Linked DNA regions of Hoeflea sp. 108. The protein of the gene in region 1 interacts with the protein of each later gene in a pairwise test. Links are inferred from orthologs where the notes say so. Each region holds a gene or a part of one and is shown on either strand. Other genes may lie near its edges.

Region 1 (4,397 bases):
GGTCGATCATCGTCACATCACGGTGGCAGCACTTTCGGCACTTGCCGCCGAGGGGGCTGTCATGCGCCAGACGGTTGCGGACGCAATTGCCCGCTACGGCCTCGACGGTGCTGCCGATGCGCCCTGGCTGCGCTGATCCGGGTCGAGCTCCAGTTCTGAAAGATTTGATATGAGCCAGCAAATGGAAGTCAGGTTGCCGGACATTGGCGACTATAAGGATGTGCCCGTTGTCGAGTTTCTGGTGAAGCCGGGGGACGTTGTCGCAGTGGAAGATCCACTGATGACGGTGGAGTCGGACAAGGCGACGATGGAGATCCCGGCCCCCGTTGCCGGTACCGTGAGGGAATTTGCTGTTGCTATTGGCACTCGCGTGTCGCAAGGCGCGCTGCTGATGATCATCGATGCTGCAGCGCCTCCGATGGAAGAAGCGTCGGATGCGACAAAGCCCAAAACAGAACCAGCTTCACCTCTCCTGGCCGAGCCACCGGCTCCTGTGAAAGAGCCGACGGCACCATCGCCAATGTCTGCAGGAAATGGACCGACGATTGCGTCGGAGCATTCCGCGAGCGCTCATGCAACGCCGTCGGTGCGCTCTTTTGCCCGCGAAATCGGGGTCGACCTTGGCTTGGTGAAGCCGTCGGGCGCCAAAGGAAGAATATTGCGAGAAGACATTACCGCACACATCAAGGAGCGTCTTGCTGGTGGGGCCATGGTTCAGGCGCCGGGTTCCGGCATAGGCGCCGGCCTGCCCGACTGGCCTGCGGTCGATTACGCAAAATTCGGTCTCGTGGAGCGCCAGCCGCTGTCGCGCATCCAAAAGATTTCGGGCGGCAATCTCACTCGCAATTGGTTGACCATCCCCCATGTCACCAATTTCGACAGGGCCGACGTGACCGGGCTCGAGGCGTTTCGCAAGGAGCTCAATGCGGCAAACAACGACGCCAAGCTGACCATGGTCGCCTTCCTGATCAAGGCCTCGGCACTGGCGCTCAAGGCATTCCCGCGTTTCAACGCCTCGCTCGATGGCGACGATCTGGTGCTCAAGAACTACGTCCATATCGGTTTTGCCGCCGACACGCCGAAGGGGCTTATGGTGCCGGTGATCCGCGATTGCGACCGCAAGGGCGTTGTCGAAATCTCTACCGAGATGCGGGTGCTTGCCGACAAGGCGCGCGCGGGCGGATTGTCTGCCGCCGACATGCAGGGTGGCTGCTTCTCAGTCTCGTCGCTCGGCGGTATCGGGGGGGCCGGGTTCACGCCCATCATAAATGCGCCAGAGGTGGCGATCCTGGGCGCCGGCCGCTCGGCGATGGAAGCCATCTGGGACGGCGTCTCGTTCCAGCCGCGGCTGATCGTGCCGGTTTCGCTGTCCTGGGATCACCGGGTAATCGACGGTGTCGCCGCTGCCAGGTTCCTTGGCCACATCGCCGCCCTCTTGGGCGACTTCCGCCGCGCGATCGTTTGAGGCCGAGATGAGCATCACTGAAATCAGAGTGCCCGAGATGGGTGACTTCAAGGATGTTGCTGTCATTGAGGTGCACATCAAGCCAGGTGACGATGTTGCTGTCGAGCAGACGCTGATTGTCCTTGAATCCGACAAGGCTTCCATCGACGTACCCGCGCCCTATGCGGGGCGTGTCGTATCGGTTGAGCTCGCCGTTGGTAAGCGTGTGTCCAAGGGGGCGTTGATCGCCATTTTGGAAGTGGCCGCGGCCAAAAGCGAGGCCAAGCCTGTTGCCAAGGCGGAAGTACCGGTGACAACCACAGCACCGCACCAGATGGCAGGACCGCTGCCCGCTACCAGACGCGAGCCTGATTGCGATGTGGTGGTTATCGGAGGTGGGCCCGGCGGTTACTCCGCTGCCTTCCGCGCCGCCGACCTTGGTCAGCACGTGATCCTGGTCGAGCGCGAGCCAACTTTGGGCGGCGTCTGTCTCAATGTCGGCTGCATTCCCTCCAAGGCGCTGCTCCATGTCGCGGCTGTCAAGGAAGAGGCAGAACGTCTCGCCGATCATGGCATCTCGTTCGACGCGCCGACCGTTGATCTCGACAAGTTGCGGAGTTTCAAGGACGGTGTCGTGCGCCGGCTTACCGACGGCCTGAAAGGCATGGCGCGACAACGCAATGTCGAGATTGTGAGGGGGACGGCCGCGTTTGCCGCTGCCGATGCCGTCGACGTCGCCCTGCCGGAAGGCGCAAGTCGCAGGATCATCTTTTCAAAGGCGATCATTGCCGCTGGCTCGGAACCGGTCAGGTTGCCGTTCCTGCCAGAGCATCCACGCATTGTTGATTCCACTGGCGCGCTTGCTCTCCCCTTTGCCCCTGAACGCATGCTGGTCATTGGTGGTGGTATCATCGGACTGGAAATGGCCACCGTCTACAGTGCACTCGGCGCTCGGGTGGACGTTGTCGAGCAACTCGACAGGTTGCTGCCCGATGTCGATCGGGATGTGGTTGGAATCTGGGGCAAGCGCAACGCCCACCGGTTTGATGCGCTGCTGCTTGGTGCGCGTGTCGAAAGCGTGACAGCAGAGAAGGAGGGACTTCTCGTAAGGACAAGCGGTGAGAGTGCTGGCACCAGACGCTACGACCTGATCCTGCAGGCGGCAGGCCGGCGGCCAGCAGCCGAGAAACTGCTGCTGGGCGTTGCTGGTGTTTCTGTCGATGCAAGGGGTTTCGTCGAAGTCGATGGGCAGATGCGGACGCGCAACCAGAACATTTTCGCTGTTGGCGACGTGACGGGAAATCCTATGCTGGCACACAAGGCCGTGCACCAGGGACATGTCGCCGCCGAGGTGGCGGCCGGGCTCAAAAGTTTCATGGACGCCAGGATCGTACCGGCGGTCGCATATACCGATCCCGAGATTGCGTGGGTCGGAGTGTCCGAAGATGCCGCCAAAACCGCTGGCCGAGCGGTCGAAGTTGGCAGCTTTCCGTGGGCCGCGTCGGGCCGAGCCATTGCCAATGGCGCCGACTACGGTCTGACCAAGCTGGTGTTTGACAAGGAAACGCATCGCATTATCGGGGGCGCCATCGTCGGTCCGTCAGCTGGTGACATGATCGGTGAGATCTGCCTGGCTATCGAGATGGGGGCGGACGCGGTCGACATCGGCAAGACCATCCATCCCCATCCCACGCTTGGTGAGACCATAGGTATGGCAGCTGAAGGTGCCGAAGGCGTCTGTACAGACTTGCCGCGCAAGGCCCGGCGTTGAGCCGGGCTGGCCGCTATCGAGAAGTTGGGGCCTCAGTTGGGTGTCTTGCCAGGAGTGTAAAAGTTGTGTTCTGAACAGGCAGCCGGCAGACGCCACCTCGCAGTCGGATACGCCTTCACCTGCATGGCGATGCCCTCCTCGATCGCCAGTTCACAGCGGTCGCGCGCCTCGAAGCACTTCCGGTCGTGGCTGGTTGAGAGGGTAACGAGATTACGAACCGGCTCGACCGGAACACCGAAATCCCTGCAGCGGCGGATGAAGGTTAGCAGCCTGGCATCTGAAGTCGCGTAGGCCCGGCTGCCGCCAGCCTTGCGGGCGGCCGTGGGGATAAGGCCGATCTCTTCATGAAAGCGGGTGGTCGGAACCGACCATCCCGTGCGCTCCGCCAACTCGCCAATGCTCAAGCTTTGAGTCTTCACCTTTTCGCAGCGTTGCACACGGAACCAACAGCTACGGCTTTCCAGGCAAACAGGACTGAAGCTCAGCTATAAATGAGGTCAAGATCGGTGCCGAAGCCATTGCGGGCCGCGTAATCATGTCTATCCTGCGTCGCAAAGCAGGTCCGGCCGCATGCCGGACGACGACGCTCGTATCCGGATAGAGATCGACGGCGACGGCCGGCACGAAGCTCACGCCAAGACCCGCGCTCACCATGCGCAGCAACAACTCGTAATCATCAACGGAATGGGTGATCCGCGGCGCGAACCCGGCCAGCGCACAGGCACGATCGGTCAATTCATAGCCCCCGGTTCCGCGCGATCCGCCGATCCACTCGCAGTCCGCCAACTCCGCCAGGTCGACCGTCGCAGGCAGACCCTTGCGGCTTGCTGGCAGCGCGAGCAGGATAGGCTCGTCCAACAATGGGATGACATCGAAGTTCCGATCCATCGCCCTTGGCACGAGGCTATGCGAATAAACGATCGCCGCGTCGCATCGCCCGATGCGCACTGCGTCGACCGCGTCTTCCGGCTCGAACTCGTGCAAGACGATATGGAGGTCAGGATAACGCTGGCGTGCACGGATAATCGCCGGCAGAGCATATGCTTTCGCAAATGTCCCGAAGCAGCCAATTCCAAGCGTTCCGCTCGGCTGGGCGGTAATTGAGCCCATATCAATGCGCGCGGCCTCGACGGCGTTCAGGATCGTTTCAGCATGAGCTGCCAGTCGCAAGCCTGCAGCGGT
Region 2 (4,308 bases), on another replicon or contig:
CCCTTCACCGCTGCAGGGGTCTCGTGACTGACCATGGCCGTGAACAAGGGCACGAAGAACAGCACCGCCTTGGGGTTCAGCGCGTTGGTCACGAAGCCCATCAGGAAGCAGCGCATTGCCGAAACGGTTTTGACGTCATCACTGCCTTGCGGCATGTCGACGGCAGCGAGTTCCATCGGCCCGGCGCGCAGCGCCTTGATGCCGAGATAGACGAGATAGGCGGCGCCCGCCCATTTCAGCATGGAAAACAACAGCAGCGACTTCGACACGATCAGCCCGATGCCGAGGATGGTGTAGCTGACGTGGAACAGCAGCGATGTGCCAATGCCGAAGCTGGTGATGATTGCCGCGCGCCGGCCATGCACCACGCTCTGGCGCACGACCATGACGAAGTCGGCGCCGGGCACCACCAAAAGCACCGAGAACACGGCCAGCAGGCCGGCAAATTCGAATGCGTATTGGGTCACTGCTTCACCCCGTCCGTATTGGCGGCCAGCAGCGCGTTGCCCAGGGGCGCGTTGAACGCCCAGACATGGCCGAACGGATCCTGGATTTTGGCGTAGCGAGCGCCCCAGAACATGTCGTCGGGCTGCATGATAACCTTGGCGCCGGCAGCGACAGCACGCTCGACTGCGGCATCGACTTCGCCTGCTAGTTTCAGGTTGATGTTGACGGTCATGCCGGCACCGCCCCTGGTCAGCGGCGACAGGACGTCTGCGCCGAATTCGGGAAACTCGTCGTGCAGCATCACTTCGCTGCCGAACATGGCGAGGTTGGCATGCAGCACGCGCATGCCGTCGTCGGCCAGCTGCTCGAAGGTCTCGACCGCGTCGAACGCCCTCTCATAGAAGGCGATCGCGGCCTTGCCGCCCTTGACGCAGAGATGCACCTGGATCGGGGGAATGTCGGGTTCGAAGGCCATATACGGTTCCTGTTGGCGCTAGGAATTTGAGCACAGGGCAAAAGCACGCTCCTGCCCATGTGCACAAGTGCCAGCACCGCTTTGCGCCGCAGCCACGTCGTTCCCCGTCCCGGTCTCAGCTCATCAGCCGGATCAGCATCATCGCCAGCCCGACGATCGAGGCGAGCCAGACGACCGTGCGCAGAACTGGCACGCCCGCGGCGTATAGGACGACGTAGACCACGCGCGCTACGATCCACAGCATCGCACCCGTTGCCGCGATGCCGCCGGTCTTGCCGGTCAGCGCCAGTGCCAGCACCAGGGCGATGAAGGCCGGATAGGTTTCGAGCAGGTTGTGCAGCGCGCGCAGCAGCCTTCCGGCGACAACGCTTTTCGAGACGCGATTTTCGTCGCGGGCACTGAACAGATATTTCGGGCCGAGATCGCCGGTGGCAGAGGCCTGGGCGATCACCTGTGCAAGCAACAGTGCCGTGCTCCAGCCAAGCACCCAGATTTCAGTCGATGCTGCAACAGCTTCCATATGCGTTGTCCCCTCGAAGCGAGGCGATTTGCGCCTCGCCATGATCAGTTACAAGCGAAAGTCGTTTATCGGCCGGTCATTTCGACCGGCCACGAAGAATAATCTTCCCTGTGCAGCAGCCGCAACTCAGAGATCGAGAACCAGGCGCTCCGGATCTTCCAGGCTGTCCTTGACGCGGACCAGGAAGGTCACGGCTTCCTTGCCGTCGACGATACGGTGATCGTAGGACAGCGCGAGATACATCATCGGGCGGATGACGATCTGGCCACCGACCACGACCGGACGATCCTGGATCTTGTGCATGCCGAGGATGCCCGACTGCGGCGCGTTCAGGATCGGGGTCGACATCAGCGAGCCGTAGACGCCGCCGTTCGAGATGGTGAAGGTGCCGCCCTGCATGTCGGCGACCGACAGTTTGCCGTCGCGCGCGGCGAGGCCGAGGCGGCCGATTTCCTTCTCGATCTCGGCGATCGACATCTGGTCGGCATCACGCACGACAGGAACCACCAGGCCCTTTTCGGTGCCGACGGCAACGCCGACATGGGCGAAGTTCTTGTAGATGATGTCGGTGCCGTCGATCTCGGCGTTGACGGCCGGGATTTCCTTCAGCGCGTGCGTCACGGCTTTGGTGAAGAAGCCCATGAAGCCGAGCTTCACGCCGTGCTTCTTCTCGAAGATGTCCTTGTACTTCGAACGCAGCGACATCACCGCGCTCATGTCGACCTCGTTGAAGGTGGTCAGCATGGCGGCCGTCGACTGCGCCTCCTTGAGGCGGCGGGCGATCGTCTGGCGCAGCTTGGTCATGCGCACGCGCTCTTCGCGCGGGGCATCTTCAGTGCTCGACGGGGCGCGTGCAACGACAGGGGCGGCAACCGGAGCTGCGGCAGGCGCCGAAACGCCCTTGGCGATGGCTTCGAGCACGTCGCCCTTGAGCACCTGGCCACGCTTGCCCGAACCGGCGACCTGGTCGACCGACAGGTTGGTCTCGGCGAGCAGCTTGGCTGCGGCCGGTGCCGGCGGCATCTTGCGCTCTTCGATGGGGGGAGCGCCGGCGACCGATGCGGTCTGGGCGATGGCTTCCTTGACGGTCGAGGGAGCATTCGGTGCGGAGGCCTGGGCGACTGCGGCGGGCTTCGGAGCGGCCACAGCACCGTCGGCAGCGCCGATGGTGCCGAGCAGCGCGCCGACGCCGACGGTCTCGCCTTCCTTGACGGCCAGTTCGACCAGAACGCCGGCGGAAGGCGCCGGCACTTCGATGGTGACCTTGTCGGTTTCGAGTTCGACCAAGGGTTCATCGACGACGATCACGTCGCCGGCTTTCTTGAACCACTTGCCGATGGTTGCCTCGGAAACGGATTCGCCGAGGGTAGGGACACGGATTTCGGTAGCCATTTTTTTGCCTGTCCGTTCTTTGTTTATTCGCCGAGGGCGTCGTCGAGGAATGCCTGGAGCTGCGCCAGGTGCTTGGACATCAGGCCCGTCGCCGGGGAGGCGGCGGCCGGACGGCCGGTGTAGCGCACGCGCTGGTGCTTGGCGTCGATATGGGCGAGCACCCATTCCAGATACGGGTCGATGAACGACCACGCGCCCATGTTCTTGGGCTCTTCCTGGCACCACACCATCTCCGCGTTGCGGAAACGGCTGAGTTCGGTGATCAGCGCCTTGGCCGGGAACGGATAGAGCTGCTCGACGCGCAACAGGTAGATGTCGTCGATGCCGCGCTTCTCGCGCTCCTCGTAGAGATCGTAATAGACCTTGCCGGTGCAGAGCACGACGCGGCGGATCTTCGAATCCTTGACCAGCTTGATCGGCTCGTTGCCGAGATACTGGGCGTCGTCCCACAGCAGGCGGTGGAACGAGCTCTCGCCCGAGATCTCCGACAGCGAAGACACGGCGCGCTTGTGGCGCAACAGCGACTTCGGCGTCATCAGGATCAGCGGCTTGCGGAAGTCGCGCTTCAGCTGCCGGCGCAGGATGTGGAAGTAGTTGGCCGGCGTGGTGACGTTGGCCACCTGCATGTTGTCTTCGGCGCAAAGCTGCAGGAAGCGCTCGAGGCGCGCCGAGGAGTGCTCGGGGCCCTGGCCTTCATAGCCATGCGGCAATAGACAAACGAGGCCCGACATGCGCAGCCACTTGCGTTCACCAGACGAGATGAACTGGTCGAACACCACCTGGGCGCCGTTGGCGAAGTCGCCGAACTGGGCTTCCCAGAGCGTCAGCGCCTTGGGCTCGGCGAGCGAATAGCCATATTCGAAGCCGAGCACGGCCTCTTCCGAGAGCATCGAGTTGATGACCTCGTAGCCGGCCTGTGCCGCCGACAGGTTGTTGAGCGGGATGTAGCGGTTTTCGTCGCGCTGATCGTAGAGCACGGTGTGGCGCTGCGAGAACGTGCCACGCTCGGAATCCTGACCCGACAGGCGGATCGGATTGCCGTCCAGCAGGATCGAGCCGAACGCCAGCGATTCCGCCGTTGCCCAGTCGAGGCCTTCGCCCGTCTCGATTGCCTGGCGGCGGTTTTCGAGGAAGCGCGCGATGGTGCGGTGGACTTCGAAGTCCTTCGGCACTTCGGTCAGCTTCTTGCCGATTTCCTTCAAAGTCTTCACCGGTACCGCGGTCTTGCCACGGCGCAGTTCGTCCTGGTTGTCGGCGGCGCGCAGGCCAGACCACTGGCCATCGAGCCAGTCGGCCTTGTTCGGCTTGTAGGCCTGGCCTGCCTCGAACTCGGTCTCGAGGTTGGCGCGCCAGTCGGCACGCATCTGGTCGACGTCGGCCTGGCCCAGCAGGCCTTCGTTGATCAGCTTGTCCGCATAGACCTGCACCACCGTCTTATGGGTGCGGATGTTGCGGTACATGATCGGCTGGGTGA
Region 3 (4,571 bases), on another replicon or contig:
GACGATTGCCGCGCGCGCCTGGTTGGCTGCAAGCATGGGCACGATGACCGCCGCTGCCGCGCCGGAGCCCGCCAGCTTGGTCAGCTTCTCCATGAAGCCACGCCGGTCGAGCGTCAGATGGGTGTATTCGTCATAGGCATCGATCATCGCCTGGGTGATGGCAGGTCCTGTCATGTCTCGCTCCCTGTCTTCGACTTCAGGCGGCGAGTGTAGCGTATGCAAATGTAGTTGGTGTCACGGTTGCGTGAAGTTCCGCGCGCCCGCGCCGAAAGCAGCGCAGGCGCGTTTCGAAAGCTGCCCGGTCAAAAGCTGCCTAGTCCTGGCTTTCCATGAAGCGGATGCGATTGCCGAACGGGTCGATCACCTCGCACTCCAGCCCCCACTCCTGCTTCTCCAGGCCAGGCCGGTTGTATTTGTAGTTCTTGGCGATCAAGCCTTTCTGGAAGGCTTCGACGCCCTTCATGTAGCAGACGGCCGTCGCACCGGGGCTGGCATCGCCGGAATGCTCCGACAGGTGCAGCCTCAAGCCTCCGCGCGACACCTGGCAGTAGAGCGGCGCGCCGGGATGGAAGCGATGCTCCCAGTCGATCGTGCAGTCGAGAAAGCCTTCATAAAAGCCCCTCGCTTTGTCTTCGTCGAAGATGCGGAAGATCGGCACCGGCTGGGTGAAACTCACAACGCCGGCCGAGGGCTCTTCCGCCTTGTCCAGCTTGCTCGACAGGATGTTCCAGGTGTCGACGCCGAACTGGCGGGCGACGATTTCCAGCGCCTCGCTGTGGCTGACATCGAGGTTCTTTTGGGCAAGCGCCTCGCGCATGGCCTTCGCCATCGCCTTTGCGTCACGATAGGTTCGCATGATCTTTCGATCCTCTGGATGTGGCGAGAAATCCCATCAGTGCCCGCATTGCCGATGCTCTCACCATCCCACGGGATCAGTGACGGAAGCGTCCGATGTGTTCGCCATACCCTTGTCGGGGCGCGGACTGCCGGCCACATCAAGCCGTGTGGCAAGCTAGCAAGGCGGCAGCGGCGGGGTCAATGCCGTCGCTTTTCCCGGCAAAACCAGAACAAAACAGAGACGCGGCTGGCCTTTCCGCCCCGAATCACTACATTCGGGGCAAATGTCAGACTTTCCGGACGACATGCCCTTTTTCGACGAGCCCGGCGGGATGCCGCCCCGGGCTGCCAGCACGCCTGCGCCCAGCGGTATCGCCGCGCGCGCCATGGCCGCGCGGCAGGCTCCATCGGCGCCCGATTACCTCAAGGGCCTGAACCCCGAGCAGCGCCAGGCCGTCGAGACGACAGAGGGCCCGGTTCTCGTGCTCGCCGGCGCCGGCACCGGCAAGACGCGCGTGCTCACCACCCGCATCGCCCATATCCTCAGCCAGGGTCGCGCCTATCCCAGTCAGGTCCTCGCCGTCACCTTCACCAACAAGGCGGCGCGCGAGATGAAGCAGCGCATCGGCCATCTTGTCGGCGAAGCGGTCGAAGGCATGCCCTGGCTCGGCACCTTCCACTCCATCGGCGTCAAGATGCTGCGCCGCCATGCCGAGCTGGCCGGCCTGCGTTCCGACTTCACCATCTTGGACACCGACGACGTCATCCGCCTGATCAAGCAGCTGATCCAGGCCGAGGGCCTCGACGACAAGCGCTGGCCGGCGCGCCAGTTCGCCATGATGATCGACGGCTGGAAGAACAAGGGCCTCGGCCCGTCGGAGATTCCCGAGGGCGATGCCCGCTCCTTTGCCAATGGCAAGGGCCGCGAGCTCTACAGGGCCTATCAGGACCGGTTGCAGACGCTGAACGCCTGCGATTTCGGCGACCTTCTGTGCCACCCGATCCGCATCTTCCGCGCCTATCCTGACGTGCTCAAGGAATACCACAAGCGCTTCAAATACATCCTGGTCGACGAGTACCAGGACACCAATACGGCCCAGTATATGTGGCTGCGCCTCCTGGCCCAGGAGACCGGCGCTCCGGGGCAAAAGAACGTCTGCTGCGTCGGCGACGACGACCAGTCGATCTATGGCTGGCGCGGCGCCGAGGTCGACAACATCCTGCGCTTCGACAAGGATTTTCCCGGCGCCGTCGTCATCCGGCTCGAGCGCAACTATCGCTCGACCGCCCACATCCTGGGCGCTGCCGCCCATCTGATCGCCCACAATGAGGGTCGCCTCGGCAAGACCCTGTTCACCGAACAGGCCGATCCCGACGACGCCAAGGTCAATGTTCACGCTGCATGGGATTCCGAGGAGGAGGCCCGCGCCGTCGGTGAGACGATCGAGCAGTTGCAGCGCCAGAAGCACAATCTCAACGACATGGCGATCCTGGTGCGCGCCTCGTTCCAGATGCGCGAGTTCGAAGACCGCTTCGTCACGCTTGGCCTCAACTACCGCGTCATCGGCGGCCCGCGCTTCTACGAGCGTCAGGAGATCCGCGACGCCATGGCCTATTTCCGGGTCGTCGCCCAAGGGGCCGACGACCTCGCCTTCGAGCGCATCGTCAACGTGCCCAAGCGCGGCCTCGGCGAAGCCACCATTCGTCAGATCCATGACACCGCCCGCGCGCTCGGCATGCCGATGCTCCAGGCGGCCGCCCAGCTTGCCGAAAGCGATGAGCTCAAGCCCAAGCCGCGCGCCGCCCTTCGCGAGGTCGCGGCCAATTTCGAACGCTGGCAGAAGGCGCTCGACAACACCCCGCACACCGAACTCGCCGAGATCATTCTCGAAGAGAGCGGCTATACCGACATGTGGAAGAACGACCGCTCGGCCGAAGCGCCGGGCAGGCTCGAAAACCTCAAGGAGCTCATCCGCTCCATGGAGGAATACGAGTCGCTGCGTTCCTTCCTCGAGCATGTCGCGCTCGTCATGGACGCCGAGCAGGACGAGCAGCTCGACGCCGTCTCGATCATGACGCTGCACTCGGCCAAGGGCCTCGAATTCGAGACCGTGTTCCTGCCCGGCTGGGAGGAAGGCCTGTTCCCGCACCAGCGCGCGCTCGACGAAGGCGGCCGCTCGGGTCTCGAGGAAGAACGCCGCCTTGCTTATGTCGGCCTGACCCGCGCCAAGAAGAACCTGCATCTGTGGTTCGTCTCCAACCGCCGCATCCACGGCCTGTGGCAATCGACGATCCCCTCGCGCTTCCTCGACGAATTGCCCGAGGCGCATGTCGAGGTGGCGGATGCCGGCAATTCATATGGCGGCTATGGCGGCGGCAGCCGCAATCCCTATGGCGCCTCGCGTTTCGACGATGTCGGCCAGAAATCCTTCTCCAATACCTATGCCACGCCCGGCTGGCAGCGGGCGCAGCAGAACCGCACCGAGGCCACCGACCGCAACTGGGGCTCGCGCTCGGGCCACTCGGTCGAGCGCATCGGCTATGGCGAGACCGATTCCGGCTTCGGCGCCGGCCGCGGCTCGGTCAAGGGGCGCACCATCGACGGCGAACTGGTGGCAAAATCCGTCGCCACCGAACCGTCGCGCTTCAAGGTCGGCGACCGGGTGTTCCACCAGAAATTCGGCAACGGCAACATCTCGGCCATCGACGGCAACAAGCTGACCATCGACTTCGACAAGGCCGGCCAGAAAAAGGTGCTGGACGGGTTCGTGAACCCGGTGTGAGCATCCGGCGCGTTGCCATTCGACGACGCCCTGCACGAAACCTGCACGAAACTCCTGAACATATCCTCGTTCCGGCCACCATGCCTGCCCGATGCGGCGGCACATATGCCGCATGCAAACGACATCAGACATCGCTGCCCGCACGCCCCTGCAACTGCCCGTAAGGCTCCTCTCGGAAGCCTGGTGGCTGGCTGATCCAGCTCGGCCCCACACGCCTGCTGCGGTCATCCCGCTTTCCAGGGTCAAATCGACAGAACGCCGGGCCGGCGAGATGGAGCGCAGCGCATGAAGCTCTCCGCGTCTCCGGCAGCTCTATCCACCAGGATCGGCATCGTTCTGCTGCTGACGCTGGCAGCAGATTTCCTGCTGTTCAGACAGCCCTTGGGCATCTCCCTGTTCATCTTCGCGGGCCTTGTCGCCGCGGCCTTGATCGCCCTCCACCCGAGATCGCCCTACCCCGGTCCGCTCCTGGCCAAGCTGGCGATCGCCACCGCGGCCGTATTGCCGCTTGCCGAGAATGTCAGCCCGCTTTCGGCAGCGGTTTCGACTGCTGGACTTTCTGTCTTTGCCCTGTCGATCTCGGCGCGCCTGCGATCAGGCTCGACAAACGTCCTCAAGCTCGTCGCCGGATTTCTCGTGGCCGTTCCCTTCAGCCTGATGCACGACGTCCCGCGCCTGCGGAAACTGACCAGGTCCGGCAAAGGCGTGCGCTTCGCAAGTCTCGCGGCATGGACGCTCACTGTTGCGCTGGGGGGGCGTGTTCATCACGCTCTTCGGCATCGCAAACCCCGTCATCGGCCACTGGATATCGCTCATCGACCTGAGGGCCATCCTCGACCTTCTCGACATCTGGCGGCTGGCCTTCTGGCTCATCGTGATCGGGCTCGTCTGGGGCTTCCTCCGGCCGCGACTGCCTCGCTGGTGCCGCAGATACATCTCTTCCACGGTGAG

Evidence for each region. Proteins that work in one complex are often made in the same cells at the same time.
Region 2: the proteins of lpdA (region 1) and odhB interact in binary tests that used the Escherichia coli proteins (3 or more experiments, as listed by UniProt). The link is inferred for Hoeflea sp. 108 from one-to-one orthologs.
Region 3: the proteins of lpdA (region 1) and B015_RS0115155 interact in binary tests that used the Escherichia coli proteins (3 or more experiments, as listed by UniProt). The link is inferred for Hoeflea sp. 108 from one-to-one orthologs.

What each region holds. Positions count from the first base shown.
Region 1 is NZ_KB890026.1:44,014-48,410, reverse strand. Bases 941-3,843 are described here. They hold lpdA (dihydrolipoyl dehydrogenase), read left to right. Parts: upstream 941-1,472; coding sequence 1,473-3,215; downstream 3,216-3,843. Other genes in these bases: B015_RS0128155 (LysR family transcriptional regulator), read right to left, coding at 3,666-3,843; B015_RS31780 (MerR family transcriptional regulator), read right to left, coding at 3,248-3,619; B015_RS0128170 (dihydrolipoyllysine-residue acetyltransferase), read left to right, coding at 941-1,465. In the rest of the region: mdeB (alpha-ketoglutarate dehydrogenase), read left to right, coding at 1-136; more of B015_RS0128170, read left to right, coding at 170-940; more of B015_RS0128155, read right to left, coding at 3,844-4,397. UniProt on the Escherichia coli protein: Lipoamide dehydrogenase is a component of the glycine cleavage system as well as of the alpha-ketoacid dehydrogenase complexes.
Region 2 is NZ_KB890024.1:4,860,006-4,864,313, reverse strand. What follows is about bases 702-3,515. They hold odhB (2-oxoglutarate dehydrogenase complex dihydrolipoyllysine-residue succinyltransferase), read right to left. Parts: upstream 2,835-3,515; coding sequence 1,569-2,834; downstream 702-1,568. Other genes in these bases: B015_RS0124160 (2-oxoglutarate dehydrogenase E1 component), read right to left, coding at 2,858-3,515; B015_RS0124170 (MAPEG family protein), read right to left, coding at 1,038-1,442; B015_RS31525 (VOC family protein), read right to left, coding at 702-922. In the rest of the region: B015_RS0124180 (LysE family transporter), read right to left, coding at 1-467; more of B015_RS31525, read right to left, coding at 464-701; more of B015_RS0124160, read right to left, coding at 3,516-4,308. UniProt on the Escherichia coli protein: E2 component of the 2-oxoglutarate dehydrogenase (OGDH) complex which catalyzes the second step in the conversion of 2-oxoglutarate to succinyl-CoA and CO(2).
Region 3 is NZ_KB890024.1:3,046,935-3,051,505, forward strand. Bases 794-3,870 are described here. They hold B015_RS0115155 (UvrD-helicase domain-containing protein), read left to right. Parts: upstream 794-1,121; coding sequence 1,122-3,620; downstream 3,621-3,870. Other genes in these bases: B015_RS0115150 (glyoxalase superfamily protein), read right to left, coding at 794-856. Outside these bases: B015_RS0115145 (dienelactone hydrolase family protein), read right to left, coding at 1-174; more of B015_RS0115150, read right to left, coding at 314-793; B015_RS30935 (DUF4153 domain-containing protein), read left to right, coding at 4,378-4,571. UniProt on the Escherichia coli protein: A helicase with DNA-dependent ATPase activity. Unwinds DNA duplexes with 3'-5' polarity. Translocates on single-stranded DNA with 3'-5' polarity. Initiates unwinding more efficiently from a nicked substrate than double-stranded DNA.